DNA from 2 places in the Paraburkholderia sp. EG304 genome. Region 2 is predicted to be linked to the other one. Evidence: riboswitches for the same ligand, from Rfam matches in the RefSeq annotation. Region 2 holds a riboswitch; the other holds the start of a gene.
The links. Region 2 has a riboswitch for thiamine pyrophosphate ahead of ACLFKU_RS20160 (FAD-dependent oxidoreductase). Riboswitches for the same ligand answer to the same signal wherever they lie in the genome.
Positions count from the first base shown of each region.

Region 1: linked by a shared signal. The riboswitch ahead of thiC (phosphomethylpyrimidine synthase ThiC) and the one ahead of ACLFKU_RS20160 (FAD-dependent oxidoreductase) in region 2 are both predicted to bind thiamine pyrophosphate.

Region 1 covers NZ_JBKGUA010000001.1:83,680-98,878, forward strand. Annotated here, with positions in the region: gene ACLFKU_RS00345 (hypothetical protein) at 1-140, shown strand, start outside; gene ACLFKU_RS00350 (DUF3443 domain-containing protein) at 191-1,441, opposite strand; gene ACLFKU_RS00355 (DUF2844 domain-containing protein) at 1,511-1,975, opposite strand; gene bamC (outer membrane protein assembly factor BamC) at 2,373-3,602, shown strand; gene ACLFKU_RS00365 (DMT family transporter) at 3,685-4,614, opposite strand; gene ACLFKU_RS00370 (L-lactate permease) at 4,906-6,504, opposite strand; gene ACLFKU_RS00375 (hypothetical protein) at 6,723-7,202, opposite strand; gene ACLFKU_RS00380 (glycine zipper 2TM domain-containing protein) at 7,388-7,612, opposite strand; gene thiC (phosphomethylpyrimidine synthase ThiC) at 7,760-9,691, opposite strand; TPP riboswitch at 9,780-9,897, opposite strand; gene ACLFKU_RS00390 (GreA/GreB family elongation factor) at 10,040-10,444, opposite strand; gene ACLFKU_RS00395 (hypothetical protein) at 11,044-11,502, shown strand; gene ACLFKU_RS00400 (DUF1223 domain-containing protein) at 11,611-12,471, shown strand; gene ACLFKU_RS00405 (cytochrome b/b6 domain-containing protein) at 12,521-13,171, shown strand; gene ACLFKU_RS00410 (molybdopterin-dependent oxidoreductase) at 13,247-14,050, shown strand; gene ACLFKU_RS00415 (pentapeptide MXKDX repeat protein) at 14,144-14,392, shown strand; gene ACLFKU_RS00420 (EamA family transporter) at 14,828-15,199, shown strand, end outside.
Region 2 covers NZ_JBKGUA010000016.1:72,802-88,000, forward strand. Annotated here, with positions in the region: gene ACLFKU_RS20130 (hypothetical protein) at 1-146, shown strand, start outside; gene ACLFKU_RS20135 (flagellar basal body L-ring protein FlgH) at 260-931, shown strand; gene ACLFKU_RS20140 (response regulator) at 1,014-1,757, opposite strand; gene ACLFKU_RS20145 (hypothetical protein) at 1,859-2,527, opposite strand; gene ACLFKU_RS20150 (hypothetical protein) at 2,592-3,065, opposite strand; gene ACLFKU_RS20155 (ABC transporter ATP-binding protein/permease) at 3,299-5,050, opposite strand; TPP riboswitch at 5,477-5,600, shown strand; gene ACLFKU_RS20160 (FAD-dependent oxidoreductase) at 5,822-6,952, shown strand; gene thiS (sulfur carrier protein ThiS) at 7,018-7,215, shown strand; gene ACLFKU_RS20170 (thiazole synthase) at 7,323-8,138, shown strand; gene thiE (thiamine phosphate synthase) at 8,135-9,238, shown strand; gene ACLFKU_RS20180 (ABC transporter ATP-binding protein) at 9,333-10,154, shown strand; gene mlaE (lipid asymmetry maintenance ABC transporter permease subunit MlaE) at 10,151-10,918, shown strand; gene mlaD (outer membrane lipid asymmetry maintenance protein MlaD) at 11,010-11,549, shown strand; gene ACLFKU_RS20195 (VacJ family lipoprotein) at 11,561-12,643, shown strand; gene ACLFKU_RS20200 (phospholipid-binding protein MlaC) at 12,758-13,390, shown strand; gene ACLFKU_RS20205 (lipid asymmetry maintenance protein MlaB) at 13,387-13,707, shown strand; gene ACLFKU_RS20210 (ABC transporter ATP-binding protein) at 13,898-14,830, shown strand; gene ACLFKU_RS20215 (ABC transporter permease) at 14,827-15,199, shown strand, end outside.

The sequences.
Region 1 (15,199 bases), on a different contig from region 2:
AGCCGGCCCAGCCGTCGAAGGTCCGCACGCCGGCCGCCGCCGAATGCACATTCCATGGCGAACAGCTCGACGTATTCCGCTGGCTCGCGCCGCCGCAGCTGGCCACGCCGGCTGCACAACCGGCCAGCTCGGCGGGCTGAGTTCGCGCCCGCGCGGCGCACCGTTGCTGCGCATCTAACCCAGGCAAACCTTAGAACGCGTAATACGGCCCCTGGCCTGCCGACGTATTGCGCGTCGCAATCGCCGTGTAAATGCGTTTGCCGTAAAAGAACGGCAAGCCCCAGCCGAAACCGAGGCTCGAATTGCCGGCGAGATTGTCGAACGCGTTGTTCGACGACGCGAACAGCGTGTTCGAATTGGCGATGTCGAACGACACCGTGCTCGACGCGCCATCGATGCCGGTGATCGACGCGCTCGCCGACTGCGTCGAAGTCGGGCAGTACCAGAAGCCGCACAACGGGAACTGCGCCGAGTGGAAGAAGAGGCCGTTCGAGCCGCTATCGAGATAGCTCACCGCATAGGTGAGACCGCCCGAGTTCGTCGTCACGTAGCCCGTCACCGCGTTCGCCCTCAGAACGTTCGTGCCCGTCAGCGTATTGTTCGACTGGGTGCCGATGCCGAAAATCAGTGAGCCCGACACGCTCGCCACACCCGCATCGGCGACGGCGGGCAGGTCGATCACCACACCGTTGTTATCGAGCGCGAAGCTGCTGACCGGGTTGGTCACCTGCTGCGCGAGCGGCTGCGCGGTCGCGCTGCAGCCGCCCGTCGTGCAGCTGTAGTACCAGCGCGGCAACGCGGAATTGGCGCAGCCGTTGCCGCAGTCGACCGGGAACAGGCCCACGCCGAGGATGCCGTTCGCGTGCAGGCTCGATACGGTCAACAGCGACGCGCCGCCGGAGTTCGCGCAGTCGGCGGGCGCCCCGGGCAGCGCGCTGTCGGCAATCAACTGGATCGGAATCGATGACGCCTGTTGGCCAGCCATGCGCACGTCCGCGGTGCGGATCGAGCCCCACGCGTAGCCGCTGCCGAACACCGCGCATTCGGCGCTTACGCCGCTGCCCGCGGCGATGGTCGGCAGCGACAGCGTCGTCGGCAGCGCTGACGCGAGGATGCGCAGGCCGTTCGAGCCGGTGTCGACCTGGATGTCGTCGATCGTCGCGCAGTTGCCGGTGCCGGCCTGGCAGACGGTGACGCTCGTCATCAGCATGTTGCGCGTGTTGCCGGGCGATACGCCGACCGTGACCGGCTGCACGTTGGGCGTGGTCGATTGCGGCACGTTCGCGCTGGCGGAACTGGTCGGCGCGCTCGCGGACGGCGTCGAGCCCGAGCCGGACGAGCCGGACGAGCTGGATGAGGAACTGCCGCCTCCGCCGCCGCAGCCGGCCAGGGCCGCGCAGACGATCAGAAGCAGGGCATGGAAACGCAAGGCGGATGTCATGGCGTGGCGGTCCGTCTGGTGGAACTCAGGCGTGAAAGGGGCGCGAGCGACGCGTGCGGGGCGCGCGCGTCACTGGATGTCGTCGGATGTGACGCCGGCGGGCAAAGCCGCCGGCAGCCACGCGCGGCCGACGTAGCCACGCATCGGTCCGCCGGACTCGACGATCACGTCGGAGCGCGAGACCCGCGAAGAATGCAGATTGCCGCTGCCGGCCGGCGCCGCGGCGCCGGTCTTGTACGAGTCGCCGTATTTACCGAGCAGCGCGTGCAGATCCGGCATCGTCGGGCCTTGCCACGCGTACGCGACGATCAGGCCGGTGCTGGTCGCGTATTCGTTGATCGTGGTATTGCCGGCGTCGGTCCACGTGCGCTCGCGCAGTGCGCCATTGAGCAGCGTGCGCGGCGCGCTCGCGCCCGCCACCGCCTGGCTCGGCATCGTGCCGCCCAATTCGGCATGCGCGCCGAAGCTCGCGCAGCACGCGACGACGGCGATCACCGAGGCGATCGCGGATGGATGGAGACTGGACTGGGACATGAGGCCTTCCTCGTTTGGCGCCGGATTTTTATTGAGATAACTCGATCAACGTAGCACCGGTTTTCTTCTGGTCTTTGCACATCGCGGCGGACAGGACCGCACGCAATGTGGAAAACAAGCCGCATGCAGACCGGGAACCCTTTTTCGGCGGGCCTCCGGCGAAGACTTGGGAGTACTCCCAAGGTCAACTCGAAAGTGTCATTGAGTGTTAAATTTACCTCATAGGAGGGCAAATAGCGTGACGGGCGCGGACTTTTTTCCCGTGGCCGTTTCGTCGCGGTGGCATGCGGCGATTCCCGGGCAAACCCCAGTTTTTGCACACGCCTCGCCGGGACCGGTAAAATGTTGGGTTGATCCACGGAAACTTGCCGTGGCGTAGCGGAAGGATTCCCCGAACATGACTGATTTTCGTCTCACCAAGCGGTTTGCAGTAATGCTCATGGCAGGCGGGCTGGTCGCCGGCTGCGGTACCTCGTCGCCGACCAAAATCGACTATAGGAGCGACTCCCGTTCGAAGCAGGTATCGCTTGCCGTACCGCCGAACATGATCGACGAGACGGCCGATCAGCGCTCGCTGCCGCCACAGGGTGGCGAAACTTCGCTGTCCACGCTGAAACAGGTGCAGGCGCAGGCGCCGGCCGGCGACGCGGTTGCGGTCGTGCCGCCCGTCCAGGGCATCCATATCCAGCGCGACGGCACCGAAAGCTGGCTCGTGATCGACAACAAAACGCCCGACCAGGCGTGGCCGCAAATCCGCCGCTTCTGGCAGGAGCAAGGCTTCCTGCTCGTCGTCGACCAGCGCGACAAGGGCGTGATGGAAACCGACTGGAACGAAACCCACGCGCAGATCAACGACGGCTTTATCCGCAACACGCTGTCGAAGGCGATGGGCAACAGCTACGTGAGCTCGGAGCGCAACAAGTTCCGCACGCGTCTCGAAGCGGCGCCGAAGGGCGGCACCTACGTGTTCGTCAGCCAGAAAGGCATGCGCGAGGCGATCACCGGTACGAACAATGAGTCCACCCAGTGGCAACCCAAGCCGAACGACCCGGCGCTCGAGCAGGAATATCTGAAGCGCCTGATGGCCTCGCTTGCGCGTGCTGAATCGGGTGCGGGTGGCACGCAGAACGCCGAGCTGTCGCCTGCGGGCACGCAGATCGCGCCGAACGCGGCGACGGCGGGTGCGAAGTCTGCGACGGCCGCCGTCGTCGCGCAAAACGTCGCGCTGGCGGCTCAGCCGTCGACGCCGGACGTGGATTCGGCCAACAACACTTCGGCCCAGCTCTCGTCAACCGAACTCACGCTCGGGGAGCCGTATGACCGTGCGTGGCTGCGCGTGGGCCTCGCGCTCGATCGCAGCAATTTCACGGTCGACGACCGCGACGTGAGCCGCGGTCTGTATTTCGTGCGCTACGTCGATCCGAAGGATATGTCGTCGGCTGAGCAGGGCTTCTGGAGCCAGGTCTTCCACGGCCGGAAGGAAAAGGTCGCCAGGGAGTATCGCGTGAACGTGCGCGCGGTGACGCCGGATCAGACCCGCGTGGCCGTGGTCGACGACAAGGGGCAAGTCGACGAAAGCTCGCAGGCCAAGCAGATCATGAGCCTGATGGCCTATCAGCTGCACTGATACGGGAACCTCGCGGCCAACGCCGCCGGTTCGACGAAAAAAACGCCCGGAGCAATCCGGGCGTTTTTTTTCGACCGCCTACTCAGGTATCCGCGCGCCGCCGCGTGCCGACCCACGGCAAGCGCTTGATCACGCCGGTCGCCAACGCGGTGCCGACCAGAATCACCGCGCACCCTTCGAGCATGCCGGGTGACACCGTCTCGCCGAGAAACAGCGCGCCCCACAGAATGCCGAAGATCGGAATCACGAAGGTCACGGTGATCGCGCGTGTCGGACCGGCGACCGCGATCAGATGGAAGAACAGCATGTACGCGATGCCGGTGCAGGCGACGCCGAGCGCGATCACCGCGCCCCACGCACGCAGCGAAATCGGCGCGGCGGGCCAGTAGATCACCGCGAGCGGCAGCAATACGATCGTTGCGCCAATCATCGTGCCGGTCGCGACGCTGAGCGCGTCGACGCCAGTCAGGTGACGCTTCGTGTAGTTGGCGGCGATGCCATAGAGCAGCGTCGCGCCGAGCGCGGCGCCGGCGGCGAGCGCGACGGTGAGCGGCGCGGCGGCCGAGCCGTCCGGCGCCGCGATCTGGTCCCACACGAGCATCAGCACGCCGAGAAAGCCGACCACGAGGCCGAGTGTGCGCAGCGCGCTGAGCCGGTCGCGCAGCCACAGAAAGCCGACCAGCGCGCCCCACAGCGGCGCGCACGCATTGATCACCGACGTGACGCCCGCCGACAGAGTCAGCTCGGCATACGCGAACAGGCAGAATGGCGCCGCCGAATTGAGAATGCCGACCACGAGCAGCGGCAGCGCGTGCGTGCGCAACAGCGTGCCGGACTGTTGCAGCGGCCGTCGCGCGATCAGCACGATCGCGAGAAAGAGGGCGCCGATGCCGACGCGCAGCGCCATCAGCGGCGCGACGCCGAAGTCGGTCACGCCGACGCGGATGAACAGGAACGATGCGCCCCACAGGGCGGCGAGGATCAGCAGTTGCAGAAGGTTTCTGGCTTTCATTGGAATGGCGCCGCGCGCAGTTGAGTCGGGACGCCAGCTCATCCTAACAGTGCGATCGCGCGATTCGTTTCAATGCGGGATGAAACGGCAAGATCCGGGAGACGGCCGCGTCCGGGTAGGTCGATCGTAAGCGCTGCGAGAGTGCGCGCCAAACGAGCAATTCTCACCGATATGTGAGAAAAATTGCGATGCGGCGGCGCGGTAGCGGGGATGGAATTGCAAACGGAGCCCGCGATGCGCGGGCGCCGTCGGAAACGATGTGAATTGCGTTGCGCCGTTAGCGGCGCGAGCTCAGCGCGGAATCATCCATTGCAGGAAGTTCTGCTGCGCCCACACGAGCACGCCGAGCAGCACCGTGAGCAGAATCGAATGCTTGAAGGTCTTGGCGAACACGACGCCTTCCTTGCCCTTCAAGTCGGTGGTCGCGACGCCGGTCGAAATGTTCTGCGGCGAAATCATCTTGCCCATCACGCCGCCCGACGAGTTGGTCGCCGCCATCAGCACCGGATTCAGATTGAGCTGCTTGGCCGCCACCACCTGAAGATTGCCGAACAGCGCATTGCCCGACGTATCGCTGCCCGACAGGAACACCGCGACCCAGCCGAGAAACGCCGAGACGAGCGGAAACACCGGCCCGACCGACGCGACCCCGAGGCCGAGCGTGTAGTTGAGGCCCGAGTAGTTCATCAGATACGCGAGGCCGACGATCGTCGCCACGGTCAGAATCGCGATGCGCGTTTGCACCCACGTGTCGGAGATCGCCTTGCCGAACTCGGCGGGGGGGAGCCGCACGACGAACGCGGTGATGAGCGCCGCGACGAGGATCGCAGTGCCGGTCGCAAGCGGCTGGAAGTCCCAGATCGCGCCGTACGGCGTGTTGTACAGCGTGATGAACACGGCCTTGTCGAGACCCGGCCACGACACCTTCACGTCGCCGATCGTGAAGATCCTCGCTACCGTCCAGACGATCACGACAACCGACACGATGATCCACGGATACCAGCCTTGCACGCCGCCGATCTTGCCGCGCACCTCGTTGATGCGATCGACGTTGATCGCGAATTTCGGATCGGCGACGGGCTTCCACACCCGCAGGAACGCCACTGTCAGGATCAGCGAAACCAGCGAAGACAGCACGTCGGTCAGGCTGTAGTTCACGAAGTTCGAGACGACGAACTGAGTCAGCGCGAAGCTCAGGCCCGACACCAGCAGCACCGGCCAGATCCGCAGCATGTTGCGAAAGCCCGCGTACACGCCGATCACATAGAAGGGCAGCAGGACCGCAAAGAACGGCAATTGCCGCCCGACCATCTTGCCGAGCACATCGGACGGCAGATGCGTGACCGCGCCGAGCACCGTGATGGGCACGCCGAGCGCGCCGAACGCAACCGGCGCGGTGTTGAAGATCAGCGTGAAGATCAGCGCTTCGAGCGTCGGAAAACCGAGCATGATCAACAGTGAACTCGTGATCGCGACCGGGGTGCCGAAGCCCGAGATGCCTTCGAGCAGCGCGCCGAACGAAAAGCCCACCACGACGAGCACGATGCGCCGGTCGTTCGGCAGGTTGTCGATCATCCACAGGCGGAAGGCTTCGAAGCGTCCCGAGCGCTGCGCGATGTTGTACAGCAGGATCGCGGTGAAGACGATCCACATCACCGGCCAGAGCGCAAAGACGACGCCGGCTGCGACCGAGTTGAGGGCGAGCCCGACCGGAAACTGCCAGACGAAAATCGCGACGATCAAACCGACGATCAATCCCGCGAGCGATGCCTGCCACGCTGGCCTGCGCGCCCAGCCGAGCAGCGCGAGCACGACGATGATCGGCAGCGCGGCGACGATAAACGACGCAAAAAGCGAATTACCGACTGGAGTGAGCAGTTGATGAAACATCACGTCTCCTTCGTTGTTGTGTAATTCGACGCGGGAGATTGCGCATGACGGCGCGTCGCTCTGGCATGGCGGACGCTCGCGAGTGGCCTCGACCAAGCGGCTGCGCCTGATTTAAGCGGGTGCTGCGTGCAACCTTTCAAGAATAGAGCGCCATATCGGCGAGTCAAGCCGGGAAAGTACGGGCGGGGTGTGCGCGGTGACGGGTGAACAGAGACAGGTCAATGCCAGTGGCCGCCCCAATGACCGCCCCAATGTCCCCCCCAGTAGCCACCAATGCCGATCGCGATCGACGGTCCATAGTAGGGGGGATAGCCGTAATAGGCGGGATAAGGATAAGCCGGTGGCGGATAGTAGGCGGGATAAACCGGAGGTGCCACATACACGGGCGCGGGGGTTGCATAACCGGGCGGCATGTCCTGCGGCGCGACCTGCATTTGCGCCTGGGCTTGAGGCGTCTGCTGTGGATCGGTGGCCGGTGTGGTTTGGTCCGCTGCGGTGGCGGGGGCGGTCGAATAGTACGACGTGTAATAGCCCGCCGGATAGTAGCCGGCGGGGTAGTAGCAGCCGGATAAAAACAGACTGGAGGCGAGCGCGGAAATCGGGGCGGCGGGCCGCGCGAATCTCGCGGAACAACGAAACGATATGCGTGGCGACGAGAGACGCACCGCGCGAAGATGGGTGACGACGCGGGACTTCATGGCGCGCTCCTCGATGAACCGATGCCGCCTCGCGCGACGTCGTTGTGAGGAGCTTACGCTCTTGCCGCGGCAGCGCTGTGGCAAAACCGCAACCGCATATTTAAGTCTATTTCCACGCGCATAGTCGAGACGAGAGCGCACTGCATTCGCCGCCCTCGTCAGTCCTCGGAACGCTCGTTTGCCGCTCACTTGCCGATCTGGTTACCGATGACACCGCCTACCGCCGCGCCGCCCAACGTCGACAAGCCGCTGCCGCCGATCGCCGCGCCGGCTGCGCCGCCGACACCCGCGCCGATCGCGGTATCGCGTGTGCGTGGGGACATGTCGCCGCATGCCGCGACACCCGCGACGAGCGAAAGTGCAACTGCGACGGTGCCAAGACGAGTACGGAGTTGAAGGATCGATTTCATGATGATGACTCCCTTCTTTGTTGGACGTAGTTGTTTCCTTCTCGCCGCACACAACGTGCCTGCTCGACGCGGTGGCACAAAAAAAAGCCCGCCATGCCGGCGGGCTCCGATACTGCTGGGCTAACTCGCGCGTATCGCGCAAGCCGCTTATTGCCGCTGATAAATCTCCGCGCCTTGCTTCATGAACTCGATCGACTTGACTTCCATGCCTTTCTGCAGCGCTTCGTTATCGCTGACGCCCTGTTGCGCGGCGAACTCGCGCACGTCCTGGGTGATCTTCATCGAGCAGAAGTGCGGGCCGCACATCGAGCAGAAATGCGCGACCTTGGCCGAATCCTTCGGCAGCGTTTCGTCGTGGAATTCGCGCGCCTTGTCCGGGTCGAGACCGAGATTGAACTGGTCTTCCCAGCGGAATTCGAAGCGCGCCTTCGACAGCGCGTTGTCGCGTACCTGCGCGCCGGGATGACCTTTCGCGAGGTCCGCTGCGTGCGCGGCGAGCTTGTACGTGATGATGCCGGTCTTCACGTCGTCCTTGTTCGGCAGACCGAGGTGTTCCTTCGGCGTCACGTAGCACAGCATCGCGGTGCCGAACCAGCCGATCATCGCGGCGCCAATGCCCGACGTGATGTGGTCGTAGCCCGGCGCGATGTCGGTGGTCAGCGGTCCGAGCGTGTAGAACGGCGCTTCGTCGCACCAGTCGAGCTGCAGGTCCATGTTCTCCTTGATCAGCTGCATCGGCACATGGCCCGGACCTTCGATCATCACCTGCACGTCGTGCTTCCACGCGATCTGCGTGAGCTCGCCGAGCGTCTTCAGCTCGCCCAGTTGCGCTTCGTCGTTGGCGTCATAGATCGAGCCGGGACGCAGGCCGTCGCCGAGCGAGAAAGCCACGTCGTAGGCCTTCATGATTTCGCAGATGTCTTCGAAATGCTCGTACAGGAAGCTTTCCTTGTGATGCGCGAGGCACCACTTCGCCATGATCGAGCCGCCGCGCGACACGATGCCGGTCATCCGGTTCGCGGTGAGCGGCACGTATTGCAGACGCACGCCCGCGTGGATCGTGAAGTAGTCGACGCCCTGCTCGGCCTGTTCAATGAGCGTGTCGCGGAAGATTTCCCACGTCAGATCTTCAGCCTTGCCGTTGACCTTTTCGAGCGCCTGGTAAATCGGCACCGTGCCGATCGGCACCGGGCTATTGCGGATGATCCATTCGCGCGTTTCATGAATGTGCTTGCCGGTCGACAGATCCATCACCGTGTCGCCGCCCCAGCGGATCGCCCAGGTCATCTTGTCGACTTCCTCGCCGATGGAGGAGGTCACCGCCGAGTTGCCGATGTTCGCATTCACCTTCACGAGGAAGTTGCGGCCGATGATCATCGGCTCGCTTTCCGGGTGATTGATGTTGTTCGGGATGATCGCGCGGCCGCGCGCGATTTCCTCGCGCACGAACTCCGCGGTGATTTCGGTGAGGCCGTTCGGGCCGAACGCGCTCGCGCCGAACGCCTGGCCCGGATGCTGGCGGCCCATCATCGCGGCGAGCTTCGCGCCGTTCGGGCCGCTCGCCTTGAGGGTCTCCAGATACTCGGCACGGCGCTGGTTCTCGCGAATCGCGATGTATTCCATTTCCGGCGTGATGATGCCTTGCTTCGCGTAGTGCATCTGCGTCACGTTCTTGCCGGCGATCGCGCGCCGCGGCGTGCGATGCAGACCCGGGAAACGCAGCTGCGCGGTGGCCGGATCGGCAGCGCGCTCGCGGCTGAAGCTGCTCGACAGACCGCTCAGCGGCTCAGTGTCGCCGCGCTCTTCGATCCACGCCTGACGCAGCGCGGGCAGACCCGCGCGGATGTCGATCTTCGCGTCCGGATCGGAGTAGGGGCCCGACGTGTCGTACACGTAGATCGGCGGATTCTTTTCGCCGCCGAAGCTGTCGGGCGTGTCTGCCTGCGAGATTTCGCGCATCGGCACTCGGATGTCGGGGCGTGAGCCGGTCACGTAGACCTTGCGCGAATTCGGCAGCGGCGCGACGGCGGCCTCGTCCACATGGGCTTCGGCGGAAATAAACTTCGGATTGGCGCTCATGTAAGTCTCCGTACAAAGTGGGGCGGCTAAGCAGGAGACTGAGATGGAAGTGGTCGGAAATCGCTGGGAGGTGAGGCTGTTGAGGCTGGTGCGAGATCCGTACGCTTCCCTGCGCTGGCATTATCCAGATCAGGTTCAAAGGGTATTTCTCACCCACGCAACACGGACCTCCAGCTCCGCGCTACGCAGGACCCCCGCGTTAGCAGCGCACACGATACACCGCCCGCCCGCGGTTTGGCAACCTGTCTGCGTGATTCAAAAAAACTGGTCCAGATGAATCCGGACATCTCCTATGCTTATTTCGAGACCGCGTCAGACAGGGCAACTTACAACAATGGAACAGCCGGCTTACAGCGAAAAATCGTCGGCGGCTTCGGGCTGATACAGGATTTTGGCGATCTTGAGGACTTGCTGATCGCCGCTGGGTGGCGTGAAGCGGATGCTCTCGCCGCGGCGCGCGCCGAGCAGCGCGAGGCCAGCCGGCGAGAACACGTTCAGCCGCCCTTGCGCGAAATCGGCGTTGGGCGGATAGACGACGGTCCACGTCATTTGTTCGCCGCTCGCCGTATCGATCAGCGTCGCTTGCGAGTTCATTGTGACGACGTCGGCGGGGATATCGTGCGAATCAACGATTACCGCGCGTTCGAGCACGTCGTCGAGCACGTGCTGCAGCTTGGCGTTGGCGGCCGCATATTTCTCGAGGCGGGTCACGTCGAGTTCGGTCAGATAGCAGGTTTTGATCTTCTTCATCATCAGGACTCCGATAAGGCGGTGGAGGATGGCCGCGTGCGACGACCCCGTGCGGGTGGTCGGCGGATGAGTTCACGAATGGGAAAGCCCGGAGCCCGGCGACGCGGCCCTGGGTATCGGCAGGCTACGTCAGCAAGGGCGCCGGGCGGCGCGAAGCGGGAGCGTTCGGGACGTCTCGCCGGCGCCGTGCGGCGCGACACCCGCGCGCGCGCAGCCGCCTGCGCGGCATGGGCGCAAGCGGGCGAGAGCACGGAAAGTCGGACGACGCACAGAAGTCACGGGCAAAACGACCAGGTGATGGGAATAGCGAACAGGAGGTTGCCGCGCAGCAAAACGTGAAGCCCGCGACACCAGCGACGAAAACTTGATGTTAGCACGCTGTCTCGGGCGTTTCCGTTCGCGACATCGCACTCGGTCGAGCGGCCGTCTTTTGTGCGGTGCCAGAAGAAAGCGACGTGGTCCGCATAGCGTTCAAGCCAGTCACACGATTGCCGTTAATCAAAGTGCAGCGAAGGCCGCACTCCTGCGAAGCGATTCGCGGGATGGCGCGTGAATGGCGCGACGCGACTCGCGCCGATTGACCGATTGACAGAGAGGTGCACATGAAAGCGGAAAGAATGCGGTGGCGAACGTTCGGTCGCACAGCCGCGGTGGTGGCATTGCTTGCCGCGCCGCTGGCGGCGCCGGCGGCATCGACGGTGACGGGCGGCGTGATCCGGTTCGTGGGGATGATCGTCGCACCGCCGCTGCAGATCAGCGCGGATACGGCGATCACTGGCGTCGCCGTCGAAAGTGCGAGCGTGGCCGGTCAGCGCTTCTCGCGCACGGTGACGTTCAGCGCGCCGCCGGGCGTCGTCAGCGGGGCCGATGTCGCGCTCGAAGTGAACGGCGGCACGCAGTCGCGGGATCTGGTGGCAGCGCGTTTCGTCGATGGCGCCGGGCACGTCGTGCTGGCCCGCGACGGCCACTACGCGGTCGATCGCGCGGGCGGGGTGCTGTCGCTGAACGCGCGGCGCACCGATTCGGACACGCGCGTGACGGTAGTGGTCAGTTACGACTGAGTCGCGGCGAGCCTTGGCTCGCTACCCATGCCGGAAAAAAATTAAAAGAGGCTTGTCATAACCGGCCGCGCGGGCCGACAAACGTGCAGATTTCGATCGGAGCACGTCATGTCGACCGCGCACTATCGCTCGCTACTTCAGCGCCTAGCGACTTTTTCGAGGCCCGCCGCCGGCCTCGCGCTCGTTGTGCTGAGCGCTTCGGGCATAGGTGCGGCAGATGCGGCCAGGCCCCAATGTGCGACACACAGCCCCGCGCACCGGTTAGCGCTCGTCGAGCTGTACAGCAGCGAGGGCTGCGATAGCTGCCCGCCCGCCGACCGCTGGCTCGGTCAATGGAAAAGCAATGGCGCCGCCCACGGCATCGTGCCGCTCGCACTGCACGTCGACTACTGGAACAGCCTCGGCTGGACCGACCGGTTTTCCCAGCGTCGCTTCACCGAACGTCAGCAGACGCTGACGCACCTCGCGGGCGCGCACACGATCTATACGCCGGAAGTGTTCGTCGCGGGCCGCGAGCTGCGCGACTGGTCGCAACGCGACAGTTTCGAGCGCCGCATCGACGAGCTCGTCGCCGAACCCGCGCAGGCCAATGTCGCCCTCGAACTAAGTCCGCGTGCACCCGGTGCGTTCGATGTCGATGCGCAGTTCAGCACGACGGACGCCGCCACGGGTCCGTTGAGCGGCTATCTCGCGGTCTACGAAAACGCGCTGACGACGCAGGTCGGCGCGGGCGAAAACCGCGGCGCGACGCTGCATCACGAACGCGTCGTGCGCGCGTGGTTCGGGCCGGTGCCAATCGTCGCCGGTCACGCGCGGATTCGTCAGGACGTCGATCTACGCGATGCGAGCGTCGACGCGAAAACCGATCCGATCGCCAACGTCGCCGACCGCTTTGGCGTGGTCGCGTTCGTCGAAAGCGACGCGAGCGGCGATGTGCTGCAAGCCGCCGATCTTCCAGCGTGCCGTTGACCGACACCGCACGCGCCGCATTCTCTACCGCTGCCCGAGGAGAGCCGCCATGTCCACACCCACACCGCACGCGTTGCGCCCCCGCGCACCCGCCGCGCCCGCCGCACCGAAGCGCGCGGTCATTCACCCGCTGTGGCTGCGCATCACGCATTGGCTGAACGCGCTCGCCGCGGTCGTGATGATGCTGTCGGGCTGGCGCATCTACGACGCGTCGCCGATCTTCCCGGCGTTCAGCTTTCCGACCGGGATCACGCTGGGTGGCTGGCTCGGCGGCGCGCTGCAATGGCACTTCGCGGCGATGTGGCTGCTGGTGTTCAACGGCCTCGTGTATATCGCGCTGAATCTCGCGAGCGGGCGTTTCGTGCGCAAGTTCCTGCCGTTGACGCCGCGCGCGGTGCTGCGCGATTTCATCGCCGCGTTGCGCGGGAAGCTGTCTCACGACGATCTGCGCGTCTACAACGCGGTGCAGAAATTTGCCTACCTGTTCGCGATCGCCGATCTGATCGTGCTGGTGCTATCGGGGCTCGCGATCTGGAAGTCGGTGCAGTTTCCGCTGCTGCGTGAACTGATGGGCGGCTACGACAACGCGCGCGTCGTGCACTTCACCGCGATGTCGCTGCTGGCCGCGTTTCTTGCGGTGCATCTGGCGATGGTCGCGCTCGTGCCGCGTTCGTTGCTCGCGATGCTGCGCGGACGTTGAGCCGCGGCTGCGCACGACCATGCTCATGTTCACGCTCCTGAAAGCGCAATGCGAACACCCTACGGATATGGAATCATGAACAAGCCGATCGACAAAGCAGCAGACCAACCCACCCAGCGTGTTAGCCACACGCTCGACCGCGCGTCGATCCTGCTCGATGCGAAGCGCGAACTGGCGATGCCGTCGCGACGCCTGTTCGGCAAGCAGCTATTGACGCTCGGCGGTCTATCGATGCTCACCGGCTGCTCGCTGACCGACGACGCTTCCGTCAACCGCTTCCTGAGCGCGGTATCGCGGCTGAACGATCGCGCGCAGGCCGCGCTGTTCGATCCGAAGCAGCTCGCGCCGACCTACACCGAAGCGCAGATCACGCGACCGTTCCCCTTCAACGCGTACTACGGCATCGACGACGTGCCGCACGTGGACGGCTCCGCTTACCAGCTGAAGCTGAGCGGGCTCGTGACCGGCAAGCGCGTGTGGACGCTGCCCGAACTGTACGCGCTGCCGCATGCCGAGCAGATCACGCGGCATATCTGCGTCGAAGGCTGGAGTGCGATCGGCCGTTGGGGCGGCACGCCCTTCGGCGATTTTCTGCGGCGTGTCGGCGCGGATACGACGGCGAAGTACGTCGGCTTCAAATGCGCGGACGACTACTACGAAAGCATCGACATGCCGACCGCATTGCATCCGCAAACGCTGCTGACGTTTTCCTACGACGGCGAGCGACTACCCGCGAAATACGGCTACCCGATGAAGCTGCGCATGCCGACCAAGCTCGGCTACAAGAATCCGAAGCACATCGTCGAGATATTCGTCACCAACACGTATCCCGGCGGCTATTGGGTCGACCAAGGCTACAACTGGTTCGGAGGCTCCTGACGCATGCGGGCGCACGCGCGCTTGCGGCAGCGGCTTCGGAAGCACGCCGGCGCGAGCCGGTTTCGATTCATCCACCACCAACGGAGTCATCCCATGAAGAAGATTGCAATCACCACGATCGCACTGCTGATGCTGGCAAGCGGTGGCGCCGCATTCGCGCAGGCGAGCGGCGCAATGTCAAACGATGCGATGTCGAAAGACACGATGTCGAAAGATTCGATGTCCAAAGACAGCATGTCGAAGGACGGCATGAAAAAGGACGCGATGAAACACGACTCGATGAAAAAGGGCGGCGGCGCGATGGGCATGAAGCACGAGGCGTCGGGCGCGATGGGCAACTGAGTCCGCGCGCGGGGTGCTTAGCGATCCTGCCGATGCGGGGAGCATCGGACGGATTCGACGCTGAATGCAAGCCGGGGATGCGTCACCGGCTTTTCTGTTGCAGGAAACCAAAAAGTTACGATTCTGTCGCGCGGCGCACTCGGCGCTTACTGCATAATGCGTTGCGCGCCGCGGCTTTCGCCCGCGGCGTCGCCGCGCATCGCGGCCGCGTTGCGTCGTGTCGTTTTGACCGATTCCGCCGTCACAGCCGTTTCTGGCGCTTCCTGCGCCGCCCATCGTCTTACTGCTCCACCGACATGTCCGCCAGCCTCACCCGTCAGACCGCATCGCCGATGCGGTGCCCGCCATCCCGCCCGAAAGGCATCGACGCAGGCGCGGCGCCTCGCGGGCATCGAGCGCAGCGCGCGGGTCGAGTGGCGACGGCGGGCTGAACGCATGTCGCTGCAACCCTCAGTTTTTTCTCCCCGTGGCTGGCCGCTGTGGCTGCCGCAGACGCGCAAAGGGAAGGTCGCGCTCGCGCTTGCCGTCGTTTATCTGGTGTGGGGCTCGACCTATCTCGCCGTGCACGTCGCGCTCGGCTCGTTCCCGCCGCTGCTGATGTCGGGCTTGCGCAACCTGTTCGCCGGCATTGGTCTGTTCGTGTTCGCCGCGCGCCGCAAGCCGGTGTGGCCGAGCTTCGCCGAAATTCGCAACGCGGGCCTCGTCGGCACGATGCTGGTGGGTCTGTCGAGCGGCATGCTCGCGTACGGCATGCGCACGGTCGGCACCGGCACCGCGGCCGTGATGGTCGCGACCGTGCCGCTGTTC
Region 2 (15,199 bases):
TATGGGAGAACGCGGTCAGTTCGATCACGCTCTGCTTTCTGCCGCGCAGCCGCAACGGCACGCTCACGTATCTGCTGAAGGGCTCGGATGCGTGGATGAAAGCGGTCGTGCGGAAGTGGCAGGCGAGCGGCGCCGACGCGGGCTGATGATTGCCTGGCAAGCCTGACTATCGGCACGAGCCCAACGCCGAAAGCGGGGGGCGACCCACTAGCGCCGCCACGCTTCAACTCCATTTCATCTTTCTCGCCACGGAGCCAGCATGACCGCATTACGTCTCATCCTTGTGTTCGGCGCCGCGAGCTGTCTCGCGGCCTGTTCGAGCGCGCAGACGAGGTCGATCGTCGAAACGCCGATGGCGCCGCCGCTCGCATCCGCGCCTTTGAACGTCAACACGCAAGGCGCGATCTATCAGGCCGGCGCACCGCTGCTGCTGTATGAGACGCCGCGCGCGCAGCATATCGGCGACGTGCTGACGATCCGGCTGTCCGAATCGTATAGCGGCAACAACAGCGCGAGCGCATCGGCGAACCGCGCGAGCAGCATCACCGCGGCCGCGGCGGACCAATCGACGAACGCCGCCGCGCGGCTCGCGAAACTGTTCAACATCGGCTCGGCCAGCACCGACTACAAAGGGCAGGGCCGTCTGAGCGACATCAGCGACATGACGGGCACGCTCGCCGTGACCGTGATCGGCACGGTATCGGGCGGCAATCTCGTCGTGTCGGGCGAGAAGGTGATCGCGATGAGCGGTACCCGTGACCGTCTTCGGTTGTCGGGCATCGTCAATCCCAAGGATATCGAAGCGGGCAATTACGTTGCGTCGAGCAAGGTCGCGAACGCGCGCATCGAGCAGGCGGGCCTCGGCATGGTCAACGATGCGACGACGATGGGCTGGCTGCAGCGGATGTTTCTGAGTGTGCTGACGTTTTGACTGTCGGCCGCGTCAGCGCGGTGCCCGTTACGCGCGGCGCGCAGATCGCGTCAACTGGCTTCGATCAGTTCGACTCGCACCGCTAGCCGAGCGGCGGCGTGAGCCCGCGCTCGGCCGCGCCGATCTCGCCGTCCGGCACGAACACATAGCCGCGTCCCCACACCGTCTGTACGTAGCGCGGTTCCGACGGGTCCACTTCGATCAGGCGACGCAAGCGCCAGATCGACACGTCGAGACTCCGATTGCGGTGCGCGTCGCTATTGCCGTGCAGTTCTTCGAGCAACTGCGCGCGCGTGAGCACGGTCATCGCATGCGTGACGAACACCTTCAGCATCGCGAATTCGCTCGAACGCAGCGTGATGCGTTCGCCGCCGCGGCGCAGTTCGCGCGCGGGGAAGTTCACTTCGAAGCGGCCGAAATGATAGGGCGCGCGTTGCTCGGGCGCGCCCGGCGCGATCGAGCCGCGACGACGCAGCACGGTGCGAATCCGCGCGACGAGCTCGCTCGGTTCGAACGGCTTGCCGAGATAGTCGTCGGCGCCGAGCTCGAGGCCGATCACGCGATCGATCGGATCGGAGCGCGCGGTCAGCAGAATCACGGGAATGTCGTCGCCAGCGACGCGCAATGCGCGCAGCGCGCTGATGCCATCGAGCTCCGGCATCATGATGTCGAGCACGACGAGAGCGGGGCGCTCCTGCTGCAATCTGCGCTGCAACGCCGAGCCATTTTCGAGCGTGGCGACGTTAAAGCCGCGCCCGTGCAGATACTCGCTGACGAGCTCGCGTACGACGGGATCGTCATCGACGATCAGGATGGTCTGGTTCATTCAGGTGATCTTAGTGATGCCCACGGGCCGCGCAAAGCGCATACCGCTTTCCAATCCTTTCCCGTGTAAGACGCTGCAAGCGAACCCCAAGCTGCGGGTATTCAGTGGGTCGGCGCGAAGGCCTGCGAGGTCTGCAAGGTCTGCTGTTGCTGCTCCTGGCGCGCGAAATCGGTTCGATCGACGACCATCCGCTCGATCAAGCCGCCAAGCTTCACCGAGGCCGACGAGAAGCGGTCGGTGTTCAGGCCGCCCGTCTGATAGCGCGCCGTGACCAGAATGCGACCGCTCTGGATCAGCGTCAGATCGATGATCGACAGGTACTGGATCGATTCGTCGCTGAACGAGCGACGCCCATAGTCGATCGCGGCGTTGTAGACGAGCCGCGCTTCGCAGCCGGCGGGTGAAGTGCCCGGATTGTAGACGTCCGAACGAATGCCGCGCCGCTCGAGCGCGAGCTGCAGCGCCGGCACGAAATCGCCGACCGACACCGTCGGGTTCACTTCGATGCACACGTGCTGCACATCCGCGGGCCGGCCATTGACGAAGGTCGGCGACGAATAGTTAGACGCGATCGCGTAGCCGGCCTGGATCACGGAACCGGTGGCGTCGGCGGCCTGGATCAGCGTCCATGCGCAGCCGTCGAGCGTGAGTGTCAGCGTCGCGGCGAAGGCGGCGAGGGCGCAGCGACGCCGCGATATCAGCGAGGCGACCCGACCCAGACGCGAAGGCCTGGTTGCGGCTGGCGCGCGCACGGTTGGCGGCGAGGTCATAATGCGGCGCCCGATCCCGGTCACGAGATTCGCTGGGTCATCGAAAGCAGCGACGGCCGCGCGCTCAGCGCGTCACGCGCAGTCGCAGTTCGTTCTGACCTTGCACGCTTGCGGTGACGTTCACGCGGCGCGCGTCGGTGGTCACGACGAAATGCTGGCGCACAGGTGTGTTGACGTCGTGCACGACGCGCGGAAAACAGGCGGCGATGTCGGCGCCGAGTTCTTCGAGCGGATCGTTGATGACGCCGTCGGCTTGCCAGTGCGCGCGCCAGTGGCAGTCGTACGCGTGCGCGGTGGCGCGGCAATCGTCGGAATGGGAGACGCCCGGCAGTTGCGCTGCGGTCTCGCTCGGCAGTTGCCGGAAATCGCTCGCATCGACGATGTGCGTCAGCGCCGCGCAGATATCGGCGGGCTGATTCGGCTCGGCCGTTTGCGCGGCATCGACGGTGTTCGTGACGAGCAGCGCCGCGCCGCAGGCGAGCGCGAGGCGCGGGAGCAAAGACGGGAGAAAAGGTGAAACACGGCGAGCGAATGACATGGGCGAGAAGTCCGGAGAGCGGTTGCGATCAAAGACGTGACTGATGTCAACGAAGGCCGACGCATGGCGCGGCCCGTACGACTATGGTCGCTGCTCGCAGGCATTTCCAAAGCGCGGAACAGCTTGTGCGCTTCGCAAATGCTTCCGAACTCTTCTCGTGTCTTTCCGGATGTTTCGCACGACGCGCGGAGCGGCGTCGTGCGCTTTTTTGACCTGAGCGCCGCGCGCGTCGCTTACGCCGCTATCGCTTCGGCCGAACGCTCGACGTCGAGCGTTTCGTCATGGAACGCAGCAAGCGATTCGCGATGCGCGACGCTGACGATCGCCGCCTTCGGCAACCGCTCGGTGAACAGTCGATAGAGCCGCGCCTCGTTTTCCGCGTCGAGCGCGCTGGTCGCTTCGTCGAGGAACAGATAGTCAGGCTTGTGCAGCAGCACGCGCGCGGCGGCGAAGCGCTGCTGCTCACCCGGCGACAACACGCGGGTCCAGTGCCCCGTTTCCTGCAGACGGTCCGCGTATTCCGACAGATGGCAGGTGATGAGCGCGTCGCGGCATTCGTCGTCGCCATAGGTGTCCGCCGCCGATGGATACGCGAGCGCCGCCTTCAGCGTGCCGATCGGCATGTAGCTGACCTGCGGGATGAACATCATGCGGGCATTGACCGGCGCGTCGATCGAACCGTCGCCGAACGGCCACAGGCCCGCGAGCGCGCGCATCAGCGTGCTCTTGCCGGCGCCCGACGGACCGCGCACGAGCCAGCGCGAGCCCGGCCGGATCGCGATATCGCGGATGCGCGACAGCGGGTTGCCATTGGGCAGCGCGAGCGTGAGGCTGTCGGTGGTGAGCGTGTTGCTGTCGACGAAATGCAGGTTGATGCCGCCGTGTTCCGTGGCCGGCGACACCGATTCCTTCAGACGCGGCGCATGCACGACGCGCTTGAATTCGCGCAGCCGGTTCACGGTCGCGCGCCATTCGACGAGGCTCGTATAACTGTTGATGAACCACGAGAACGAATCACTGACGGTGCCGAACGCGCTCGAAATCTGCATCAGCACGCCGAACGTGAACGCGCCCGCGAAGTAGCGCGGCGCGGCGACGACGATCGGGAAAATGATCGCGATCTGGCCATAGAAGCTCAGCACGAAGGTCAGGCGCTTCGTGTACTTCATCACCTGCCACCAGTTGTCGCGGATGCGGCCGAACAGCGTGCGCGCGTTCGTCTTCTCGGTTTCCATGCCGTTGTAGAACGCGATCTGCTCGGCGTTCTCACGCAGCCGGATCAGACCGAAACGGAAATCCGCCTCGACCTTCTGCGCCTGATAGTTGATCGACACGAGCGGATGACCGACCTTCTGCATGACCAGCGAACCGACCACCGCATACAGCGCGGCGGCCCAAACCATATAGCCGGGGATATGCAGCGGCATGCCGCCGAGCGAAATACTCAGCGCGCCCGCGAGCGTCCACAGGATCGTGATGAACGACACCAGCGTGACGACGGTCGACAGCAGATCGAGCGTCAGCGACAGCGTGGTGGTCGCGAACGACTGCAGGTCGTCGCTGATCCGCTGGTCCGGGTTGTCGGCGAGGCGGTCACGCTCGATGCGGTAGAACGCGCTGTCGTTGAGCCACTCGTTCAGGTAGCGGGTGGTCAGCCACTGGCGCCAGCGGAATCCGAGCATCTGGCGCAGATAGCGTCCATACACGGCGAGGATGATGAAGCCGAACGCGAGTCCGGTAAAAATCATCAACAGATGCGGGAAGTCGTGGACGTTCTTCTGTTGCAGCGCGTTGTAGAAGTCTGCGCTCCAGCGGTTCAGGCGCACGTTGATCCAGACGACGATCAGGTTCATCACGATGATCGCGACGAGCAGCGCCCATGCGATGCCTCGTTCCTCGGAAACCCAGTAAGGCTTGATCAGGCTCCAGGCGGAGACCTTTTCGTCGGACGGCAGCGCGGGGCTGGCGGAAGTATGTGGTGTCATGAGCGTCCTGATGAAGTGCTGACCCGAAGTGCATTCCGGCGGCGTACGGGTCCGATCTGGTTACCCATGTCGGGCGATCCCGTTAACAGCCGGCCCTTTGCGAGGCCGTGACTGCGGCGGGTCTGCGGTACCTGGCCGGGCATCGCGCCATCGCGATGAACGCGAGTCCGGACGGGCGCCCGATTCTGGCGTGACGCCCTTAAGCGAAAATTAATTTTTCGGGGCCGGCGTCCGCCGTGATTCCGCCGCCACGCATGCGGCCACGAGTGCCGCGCGCCGCGTTTTTTCGGCACCGGTCACGGCATTGTGCCAGACCGCCGGGCCGCTTCGCATCGACATCTCGGTAGACGGTGCCAGATCAAAATCGCGGCAGCGACGGCGGACCGCTGGTTTGCGGGCGCCGCGCCTTTTATGGTCTAATGACCTGCGACGAAACAGGGGTGCTTCGCCCACAGGCGGCATGATTTTCATGCCGGGGCGGCGAGGCTGAGAGAGACCCTTTGCACCCGATCCGGGTAATACCGGCGCGGGAAGTTTCCGGAAGCAACCGTCTTCCATTCCCCGCCGGGCGGCGAGCGCAGCTCACCTGCACACGCCGTGACCGGCCGGCTTCACCCGCCGGTTTCGTCCTGGGTACGTGCGTTTTTGGCCGTACGGAAAGGACTCGATGACCGCCTATTCTTCAGACATGCATCTTTCTCTTGGTCACGCCGCTTCCGGCGTGCCGTGCCGCTTTGGTTTTGCCCGCCGCAATCAAACGGAGAGCGCGCGATGAACCGTTCCGCTCGACCTGATTTCGCGGTGCTCGGCGGCGGTTTGTGCGGCCGGCTGGTCGCGTGGCGCCTCGCGGGCGACGGCCATCGCATAGCGCTCTATGAGCGCGGCAATGCCGCCGGGTCGCAGGCTGCCGCGTGGGTCGCCGCGGCGATGCTCGCGCCGCTGGCAGAAGCCGCCAGCGCCGAGCTGCTGATCACGCGGCTCGGCGTGAGTTCGCTCGAAAGCTGGCCGCGCGTGCTCGCCGAACTGCCGGAGCCGGTGTTTTTCCAGCGCAACGGCACGCTCGTCGTCTGGCATCACGCGGATCGCACGGAGGCGCCGCTGTTCGAGCGCCGCGTGCGCGCGAACGCGCCGGCCGAGTTGCTCGATGGCGGCTTCGTCGCGCTTTCGGGCGCGCAGCTCGGCGCCGCCGAACCCGCGTTGGCCGGCCGCTTCAATCAGGGCTGGCTGCTGCCGCGCGAGGGGCAACTCGACAATCGCCAGGTGCTGTCCGCGCTCGCCGCGGGGCTTGCCGAGCGCGGCGTCGACACGCACTGGAACACGCCGATCGACGACGCGTCGCTGCCTGACGCCGGCATCACGATCGATTGCCGCGGGCTCGGCGCGAAGCCCGTGCTGCCGACGCTGCGCGGCATCCGCGGTGAAGTTGCGCGCGTGCATGCACCGCACCTGCAGCTGACTCGCCCGGTGCGGCTGCTGCATCCGCGCTACCCGCTGTATATCGCGCCGAAGCAGAACGGCCTCTACGTGATCGGCGCGACCGAGGTGGAGGGCGAGGACATGTCGCCCGTCAGCGTGCGTTCGGCGCTCGAATTGCTGAGTGCGGCGTTCTCGGTACATCCGGGCTTCGGCGAGGCGCGCATCCTCGAGCTGAATTCGCAGTGCCGGCCGACCTTGCCCGATCACCGTCCCGCGCTGCTGTGGGACGGCGCGCGCACGCTGCGCGTGAACGGCCTGTATCGGCACGGCTTTATGATCGCGCCGGAAGTCGCCGACGAAGCTGTACGTTTCGCGAGCGCGCTGCTCGACGGCCGCGTAGGGGACGCCGACGCATTCGCCGGCTGGCGGCGCGACGCACGCTGGAGCGAGCTGTTCCAACAGCATTTCGCGCGCGAGCCGGCCTGAGCGTGGCGGCCAACGTGCCGCGCGCGATGCCGCTTGCGCCATCGATTGAACCGTATTCGAACACCATGGACATTCATATCAATCAGAAGCCGTTGTCGTTGCCCGAAGGCTCGACCGTCGCCGATGCGCTCACCGCGTTTGGCGCGCGTCCGCCGTTCGCGGTCGCGCTCAACGGTGATTTCGTCGCGCGTGCGCAGCATGCGGCGCGCGCGTTGCAAACGGGCGACCGGCTCGACGTCGTGCAGCCGGTCGCGGGCGGCTGAGCGCGCTCGCGCCAGCCTGCCGCTTACCGAACGCAACAACCGTCGCCGAAAACCCATTGCCGTCACGCGGTCGGTTCTAGCCGCGACGGCAAACCAGGATGATGCAAATGACTTCTCACCAGAGCGCCGACGCGCTGACGCTATACGGTCAAACTTTCGTAAGCCGCGTGCTGCTCGGCACGTCGCGCTACCCGTCGCTGCAATCGCTGTCCGATTCGATCGACGCCGCGCGCCCCGGCATGGTGACCGTCGCGCTGCGCCGTCAGATGAACGAGGGCAACGCGGAAGCCGGCTTCTTCGAGCTGCTCAAGCGCCACGGCGTGCCGTTGCTGCCCAATACGGCGGGCTGCCTGACCGTCGGTGAAGCGGTGACCACTGCGCATATGGCGCGCGAAATCTTCGAGACCGAGTGGATCAAGCTCGAACTGATCGGCGACGACTACACGCTGCAGCCCGACCCGGTCGGCCTGATCGAAGCCGCCGCGCGGCTCGTCAAGGATGGCTTCAAGGTGCTGCCGTACTGCACCGAAGATCTGGTGATCGGCCGCCGTCTGCTCGATGCTGGCTGCGAGGCGCTGATGCCGTGGGGCGCGCCGATCGGCACCGGCAAGGGCGTGATCAATCCGTACGGGCTGCGCGTGTTGCGCGAGCGGCTGCCAGACGTGCCGCTGATCGTCGATGCCGGGCTCGGCGTGCCGTCGCACGCGGCCCAGGTGATGGAGTGGGGTTTCGACGGCGTGCTGCTGAACACGGCGGTGTCGCAGGCGACGCATCCGGACGCAATGGCGCGCGCGTTCGCGCTGGGTGTCGAGGCGGGCCGGCAGGCGTATCTCGCGGGCCCGATGGCCGAGCGCGAGAGTGCGCACGCGAGCACGCCGGTGGTCGGCATGCCGTTCTGGCATCAGGATGGAGGTGCGGCATGACGCAGTCATTGACGCTGAAAGACCGCGATCTGTTCTGGCCGACGGCCGACGAACTCATCGAAGCCGCCGAGCGCATCCGCGCGCGGCTCGGCGACTGGCCGCCGACCCACGCGCCGTGGCGCATCTGCCTGACCGCGCCGGACGAACCGAACGGTGGCGACCTGATCGTGATCGCCGACGCGCAGCAGCACGGCGAGCAGATCGCGCGCTGGCTGACGCGGGGCGCGGGCGTGATCGTCGCCGCGGAAAACCGCGCGACGCTGCATCTGGGCGGTGAGAAGTACGGCCTCGAAGGTCATCTGGCGGAAGACTGGATTCCCGCGCTGGCCGCGTTCCTCGACTGCGGTTTCGATCCGCACGACGCACTGGTGCTCGCGCTCGCGTGGCGCGACGGCGACGAGACCCGCGCCGACGACGCTTTCCCGTCCGACCCCGGCCGCTTTCCGCGCCTGACCGGCCTGCCGCCGGCACCCGCCAGGGCGTTCCCGCGCTGCCCGGACAAGCTCGGTCTGTATCCGGTGCTGCCGACCGCGGACTGGGTCGAACGGGTAGTCGGCTACGGCGTGAAGACGGTGCAGTTGCGCCGCAAGTCGGCCGAACCCGCCGACGAACTGAAGCGCGAGATCGCCCGCTGTGTGGCCGCCGGCCGCGCGCACAACGCGCAGGTGTTCATCAACGACCACTGGCAGGCCGCGCTCGAGGCGGGCGCGTACGGCGTTCACCTTGGTCAGGAAGACGTGCATACCGCGAATCTGTCCGCGCTGGCCGACGCGGGCATTCGCCTGGGCCTGTCCACGCACGGCTTCTACGAGATGCTGAAGGCGCTGCATTTTCGTCCGAGCTACATTGCATTGGGCGCCGTATTCCCGACCACGACCAAGGTCATGCCGACCGCGCCGCAGGGCTTGCGGCGCCTCGCGCGCTATGTGCGGCTGCTCGACGGCGTGGTGCCGCTCGTCGCGATCGGCGGGATCGATCTGCAGGTGCTGCCGGAGGTGCTCGCGACTGGCGTCGGCTGCGCGGCGGTGGTGCGCGCGGTCACCGAAGCGGCCGACCCGGCCGCCGCTGTTTCGGCGCTGCAACACACGTTTACGCAATAATCGTCAGGCATAGTCAAGGAACGGGGCACCTCAAGGCAGCTTTTGCATGATGGCCCTATAATTCGGCCTTCCGTGTAAAAGGACTGTCAGTTTGGTGCCTTCCTCCCCCGAGACCATACTCGAGCTGCGCGACGTCGACTTCGGTTACGGCGACCGGCTCGTCCTGTCGAATCTGAATCTGCGCTTTCGTCGCGGTCAGGTCGTCGCGGTCATGGGCGGCTCGGGTTGCGGCAAAACCACTGTGCTGCGGCTGATCGGCGGCCTCGTGCGCGCGCAACGCGGCCAGGTGCTGTTCCATGGCCAGGACATCGGCGGGCAGACGCGCGAAGGCCTTTACGCGCTGCGCCGCAAGATGGGCATGCTGTTCCAGTTCGGCGCGCTGTTCACCGACATGTCGGTGTTCGAAAACGTCGCCTTCTCGCTGCGCGAACACACCGATCTCCCCGAAGACCTGCTGCGCGACCTCGTGCTGATGAAGCTCAACGCGGTCGGCCTGCGCGGCGCTCGCGATTTGCTGCCGTCGGAGATTTCGGGCGGCATGGCGCGGCGCGTGGCGCTCGCGCGCGCGATCGCACTCGACCCCGAACTGATGATGTACGACGAGCCGTTCGCCGGCCTCGACCCGATCTCGCTCGGCATCACCGCGAACCTGATCCGCACGCTGAACCAGGCGCTTGGCGCGACGTCGATTCTCGTCACGCACGACGTGCCGGAATCGTTCGCGATCGCCGATTACGTGTATTTCCTGTCCAACGGCGGCGTGCTCGCCGAAGGCACGCCGGACGAGCTGCGCGCGTCGACCGACCCGACCGTGCGCCAGTTCATCGACGGCGCGCCGGACGGCCCGTTCCGATTCCACTATCCGGCGCAGACGCCGCTCGCGGCGGATTTCGGCATCGGCGGAGGCCAGTCATGATCAGTACGATCGGTCGCTCGGTCATCACCGGGCTCGGCACCGCCGGCTACGCGACGCGCTTCTTCCTGCGCCTCGTGCTCGAAATTTTCCCGCTGCTGCGCCGCCCGCGTCTTGTCACGAAGCAGATCCACTTCGTCGGTAATTATTCGCTCGTGATCATTGCGGTGTCCGGGCTGTTCGTCGGCTTCGTGCTCGGGCTGCAGGGCTATTACACGCTGAACCGTTATGGATCCGAGCAGGCGCTCGGGCTGCTGGTCGCGCTGTCGCTCGTGCGCGAGCTCGGGCCGGTCGTGACCGCGCTGCTGTTCGCCGGGCGCGCGGGCACGTCGCTGACCGCCGAAATCGGCCTGATGAAGGCGGGCGAGCAACTCACCGCGATGGAAATGATGGCCGTCGATCCGGTCAAAGTCGTGATCGCGCCGCGCCTGTGGGCGGGCATCATCTCGATGCCGATCCTCGCGGCGATCTTCAGTGCGGTCGGTGTGCTGGGCGGTTACGTGGTCGGCGTGCTGCTGATTGGCGTCGATGCCGGCGCGTTCTGGTCGCAGATGCAAAGTGGCGTCGACGTGTGGCGCGATGTCGGCGCCGGGGTCGTCAAGAGCGTGGTGTTCGGTCTGGCGGTGACCTTCGTCGCGCTGTTTCAGGGCTACGAGGCGAAGCCGACGCCGGAAGGCGTGTCGCGCGCGACGACCCGCACGGTCGTGTACGCGTCGCTCGCGGTGCTCGGGCTCGACTTCCTGTTGACCGCACTGATGTTCAGCTAAGGCCGCGCAGCGTGCCGGCTGCCGGTGGCGCACGATGCGCCGCGCACGGCGGGAAGTGGCGGCGGCGCGGTGGATTCACTTTGGGATGACGATGAAAAAGAATGTTCTCGACTTCTGGGTCGGCCTGTTCGTGGTGCTGGGTTTCGTGGCGTTGCTGTTTCTTGCGCTGAAGGCCGGCAATATGAGCTCGTTGTCGTTCCAGGCAACCTACCCGGTCAAGCTCAAGTTCGACAACATCGGCGGGCTGAAGCCGCGCGCGCCGGTAAAGAGCGCTGGCGTGACGGTCGGCCGGGTCGCGTCGATCGGCTTCGATAGCAACACCTACCAGGCGCTTGTCACGATCGATATCGACAAGCAATTCGAGTTTCCGAGAGACACTTCGGCGAAGATCCTGACCTCGGGTCTGCTCGGCGAGCAGTACATCGGGCTCGAGCCGGGCGGCGACTCGGAAATGCTGAAGGCGGGCGATACCATCACGATGACGCAATCGGCGATCGTGCTGGAAAACCTGATCGGCCAGTTCCTGTATAGCAAGGCCGCGGATTCCGGCGCAGCGAAGCCCGCTGCATCCGCCCCCACACCGGCGCCGGGAGCGCCGGCCTCCGGCGCTGCCGGCCAGTCAGGCCAATAAGGAGAACAACGATGCAGACGAAACTGCAGACCCCGCGCAGCGGCGCGCGCGTCCTACAGTTCGGCAAGGTCGCCATGGCGGCTGCGCTACTCGCCGGTTGCACGACCGTGCAGACGCCGACCAAGGGCGACCCGTTTGAAGGGCTGAACCGCACGATCTTCACCATCAACGACAAGGTCGACCAGTACGCGATCAAGCCGGTCGCGCAGGGCTATGTGTTTGTCACGCCGCAGCCGGTGCGCGACAGCGTGACGAACTTCTTCTCGAACATCGGCGACATCTATATCGCGGCGAACAATCTGCTGCAGTTGCGCATCGCGGACGGCGTGTCGGACATCATGCGGATCGTGATCAACACGTTGTTCGGCGTCGGCGGCCTGTTCGACGTCGCGACGCTCGCGAAGCTGCCCAAGCACGACAACGACCTCGGTCTGACGCTTGGCCACTACGGCGTGCCGGCGGGCCCTTACCTCGTGCTGCCGCTGTTCGGGCCGAGCACGGTGCGCGACGCATTCGGCTCGCTCGGCAACTACTACGTGAATCCGATCAGCTACATCGATCCGCCGGGCCTGAGCTGGGCCTTGTGGGGCTTGAACATCGTCAATACGCGCGCGAACTTGCTCGGCGCGAGCAACCTGCTGGAAGGCGCGGCGCTCGACAAATACTCGTTCGTGCGCAATGCGTATCTGCAGCGCCGCCAGTATCTGCTCTCGGATAACCGCCGGCGTCCGCAGGACCTGCCGAGCTATGAAGAGGAAGCGCCGCTGCCGAAGTACGACGAAGGCGAGACGGGCGCGGCCGCGGGGGCGGCAGGTGCGCCGGCCGGCGCTGCAACCGGTGCGGCGGGCGCTGCCGCGGGCACGCAGGGTGCTCCGGCAAAGGCGGCTCCCGCATCCGGCGCGGCCGTGGCAACACCGCAGGGCGCATCGGCACCGCAGGGCGCGTCGGCGCCGCAGGGCGCGTCGGCGCCGGAGGCTGCGTCGGGCACCGAAACCCCACCGCTAGACCTGAAAGGCGGCCCTGAAACGCAGATTCCGGCCGGTCAGCTGGTGCCGCCCACGCGCTTCAACTTCCCGTCGTTCAGATTGCATTGAACGTGCAGCCGTAACAGATCGATACGACTCTCGCAGTTTGCGCATGGATTGCCGTCGAACTCGCGTGATAAGGTCCGTTCAAACTGTTGCACTATTTTTGAGGCAAAGCTCGATATGAAAAAATTCTTCCTGATTCCGTTGTTTGCCGTGTTGTTTTCATTCATCAGCGCGGGCGCATCGGCGCAAACCGTCGACACCAACTCCCCCGAGGTGCTGATCAAAACCGTCACCCAACAGGTGATGGACGCGATTCGCGGCGACAAGTCGATCCAGCAGGGCGACATCACCCACATCACGGCGCTCGTCAACGAAAAGATCTTGCCGTACACGGACTTCCGCCGCACCACCCAGCTCGCGATGGGCCGCAACTGGCGCACCGCGACGCCCGAGCAGCAAAACCAGGTGGTCGAGCAGTTCAAGATGCTGCTGATCCGCACGTACTCGGGCGCGCTCGCGCAGGTGCGCGACCAGCAGATCCAGTTCAAGCCGTTCCGCATGAACCCGGACGACACCGACACCGTGGTGCGCTCGGTCGTGATGAACAATGGCCAACCGATCGAACTCGACTACCGTCTGTACAAGACGGCGCAAGGCTGGCGCGTGTATGACCTCAACGTGCTCGGCGCGTGGCTGATCCAGGCGTATCAGCAGCAGTTCAACGAGCAGATCCAGCAGAAGGGCGTGGACGGACTGATCCAGTTCCTCACGCAGCGCAATCAGCAACTCGCCGCGGGCAAGCAGTCGTGAGCGACGTGCTGAACCAGGTCGCGAACCGCTTCGACAGCGGCGCGACGCTGACCCACGAGAGCGCGAAGGCCGCGCTCGCGGCGGGTCTGCAACGCATTGCGGCGGGCGCGCGCGGCGTCGATTGCGCGCCGCTCAAGCAATTCGATTCGTCGGCGCTCGCCGTCCTGCTCGCGTGGGTGCGGGCCGCGGCGGCGCGTGGCGGCAAGTTCGAAATCGTCAATCTGCCGGCTGGTCTCGCCAGTCTCGCGCAGGCCTACGGCGTCGATACGCTTCTCTCTCCTGTCGCCTCCAGCATGGTTGCGTCAGCGCGACATTGACGCTCCTCTAGCGTCGTCTCCCCCCTTCCGGCCAGGCCGGGGGTCTCAGTTTTTGCCCTATAATCAAACGTTTTTTTGGGGCGTTGAACTGGCCCCCTAATCGGCCCCGGTTCCGTTTCTTCCAGCATTTGCACGTCCCCAAGCTCCATCGGGGCTACTTCAGGCGCCGCGACGCGCGCGGCCCATAGTCATGTCAGCCATAGAAATTCGTAACGTCAAGAAGCGCTACAAGGACTTGCAGGCGCTCAAGGGCGTCAGCCTCACGGTCGAAGAAGGCGAGTTCTTCGGACTGCTCGGTCCGAACGGCGCGGGCAAGACGACGCTCATCAGCATACTCGCGGGTCTCGCCCGCGCCGACGAAGGCAGCATCGCGGTGCGCGGTCACGACGTCGTCGACGATTTCCGCAATGCGCGCCGCGCGCTCGGCGTGGTGCCGCAGGAACTCGTGTTCGATCCGTTCTTCACGGTGCGCGAAACCTTGCGCATCCAGTCGGGCTACTACGGTCTGCGCAACAACGACGCATGGATCGACGAGATCATGGCCAATCTCGATCTCACCGAAAAAGCCGATGCGAACATGCGCGCGCTGTCGGGCGGCATGAAGCGCCGCGTGCTGGTCGCGCAGGCGCTCGTGCACCGTCCGCCGGTGATCGTGCTCGACGAGCCGACCGCGGGCGTCGACGTCGAGCTGCGCCAGACGCTGTGGAAATTCATCTCGCGCCTGAATCGTGAAGGCCACACGATCGTGCTGACCACGCACTACCTGGAAGAAGCCGAATCGCTGTGCGACCGCATCGCGATGCTGCGCCGTGGTGAGGTCGTTGCGCTCGATCGCACCAGCACGCTGCTGCAGCGCTTCGCCGGCATGCAGCTGTTCGTGCGCTTCGCGCACGGCGTGCTGCCCGCCGATCTGCGTCCACTCGAGGCGGAAAGCGGCGCGGGCAACGGCAATGGCCGCCAGCACCTGCTGCGCCTGACGAGCTACGACGACGTCGAGCGTATCCTCGCGCAATGCCGCGCGGCCGGTTGTACATTCGAAGAAATCGAGGTCCGCAAAGCCGACCTCGAAGACGTATTCGTTCAGGTGATGAACGGTCCAGAAGTGATCGAGGGGCTCGCATGAGCGGCTACAGTGGATTTAGCACGCTGTTTTACAAAGAACTGCTGCGTTTCTGGAAGGTATCGTTCCAGACCGTTCTCGCGCCGGTCATCACCGCGCTCCTTTATCTGACCATCTTCGGCCACGCGCTGCGCGGCCACGTCGAGGTCTATCCGGGCGTCGAATACACGAGCTTCCTGATTCCTGGTCTCGTGATGATGAGCGTGCTGCAGAACGCGTTCGCGAATAGTTCTTCGTCGCTGATTCAATCGAAGATCACCGGCAACCTCGTGTTCGTGCTGCTGCCGCCGCTGTCGCACTATGAGATGTTCGCGGCCTACGTGCTCGCAGCCGTGGCACGCGGGCTGTGCGTCGGCTTCGGCGTGTTCATCG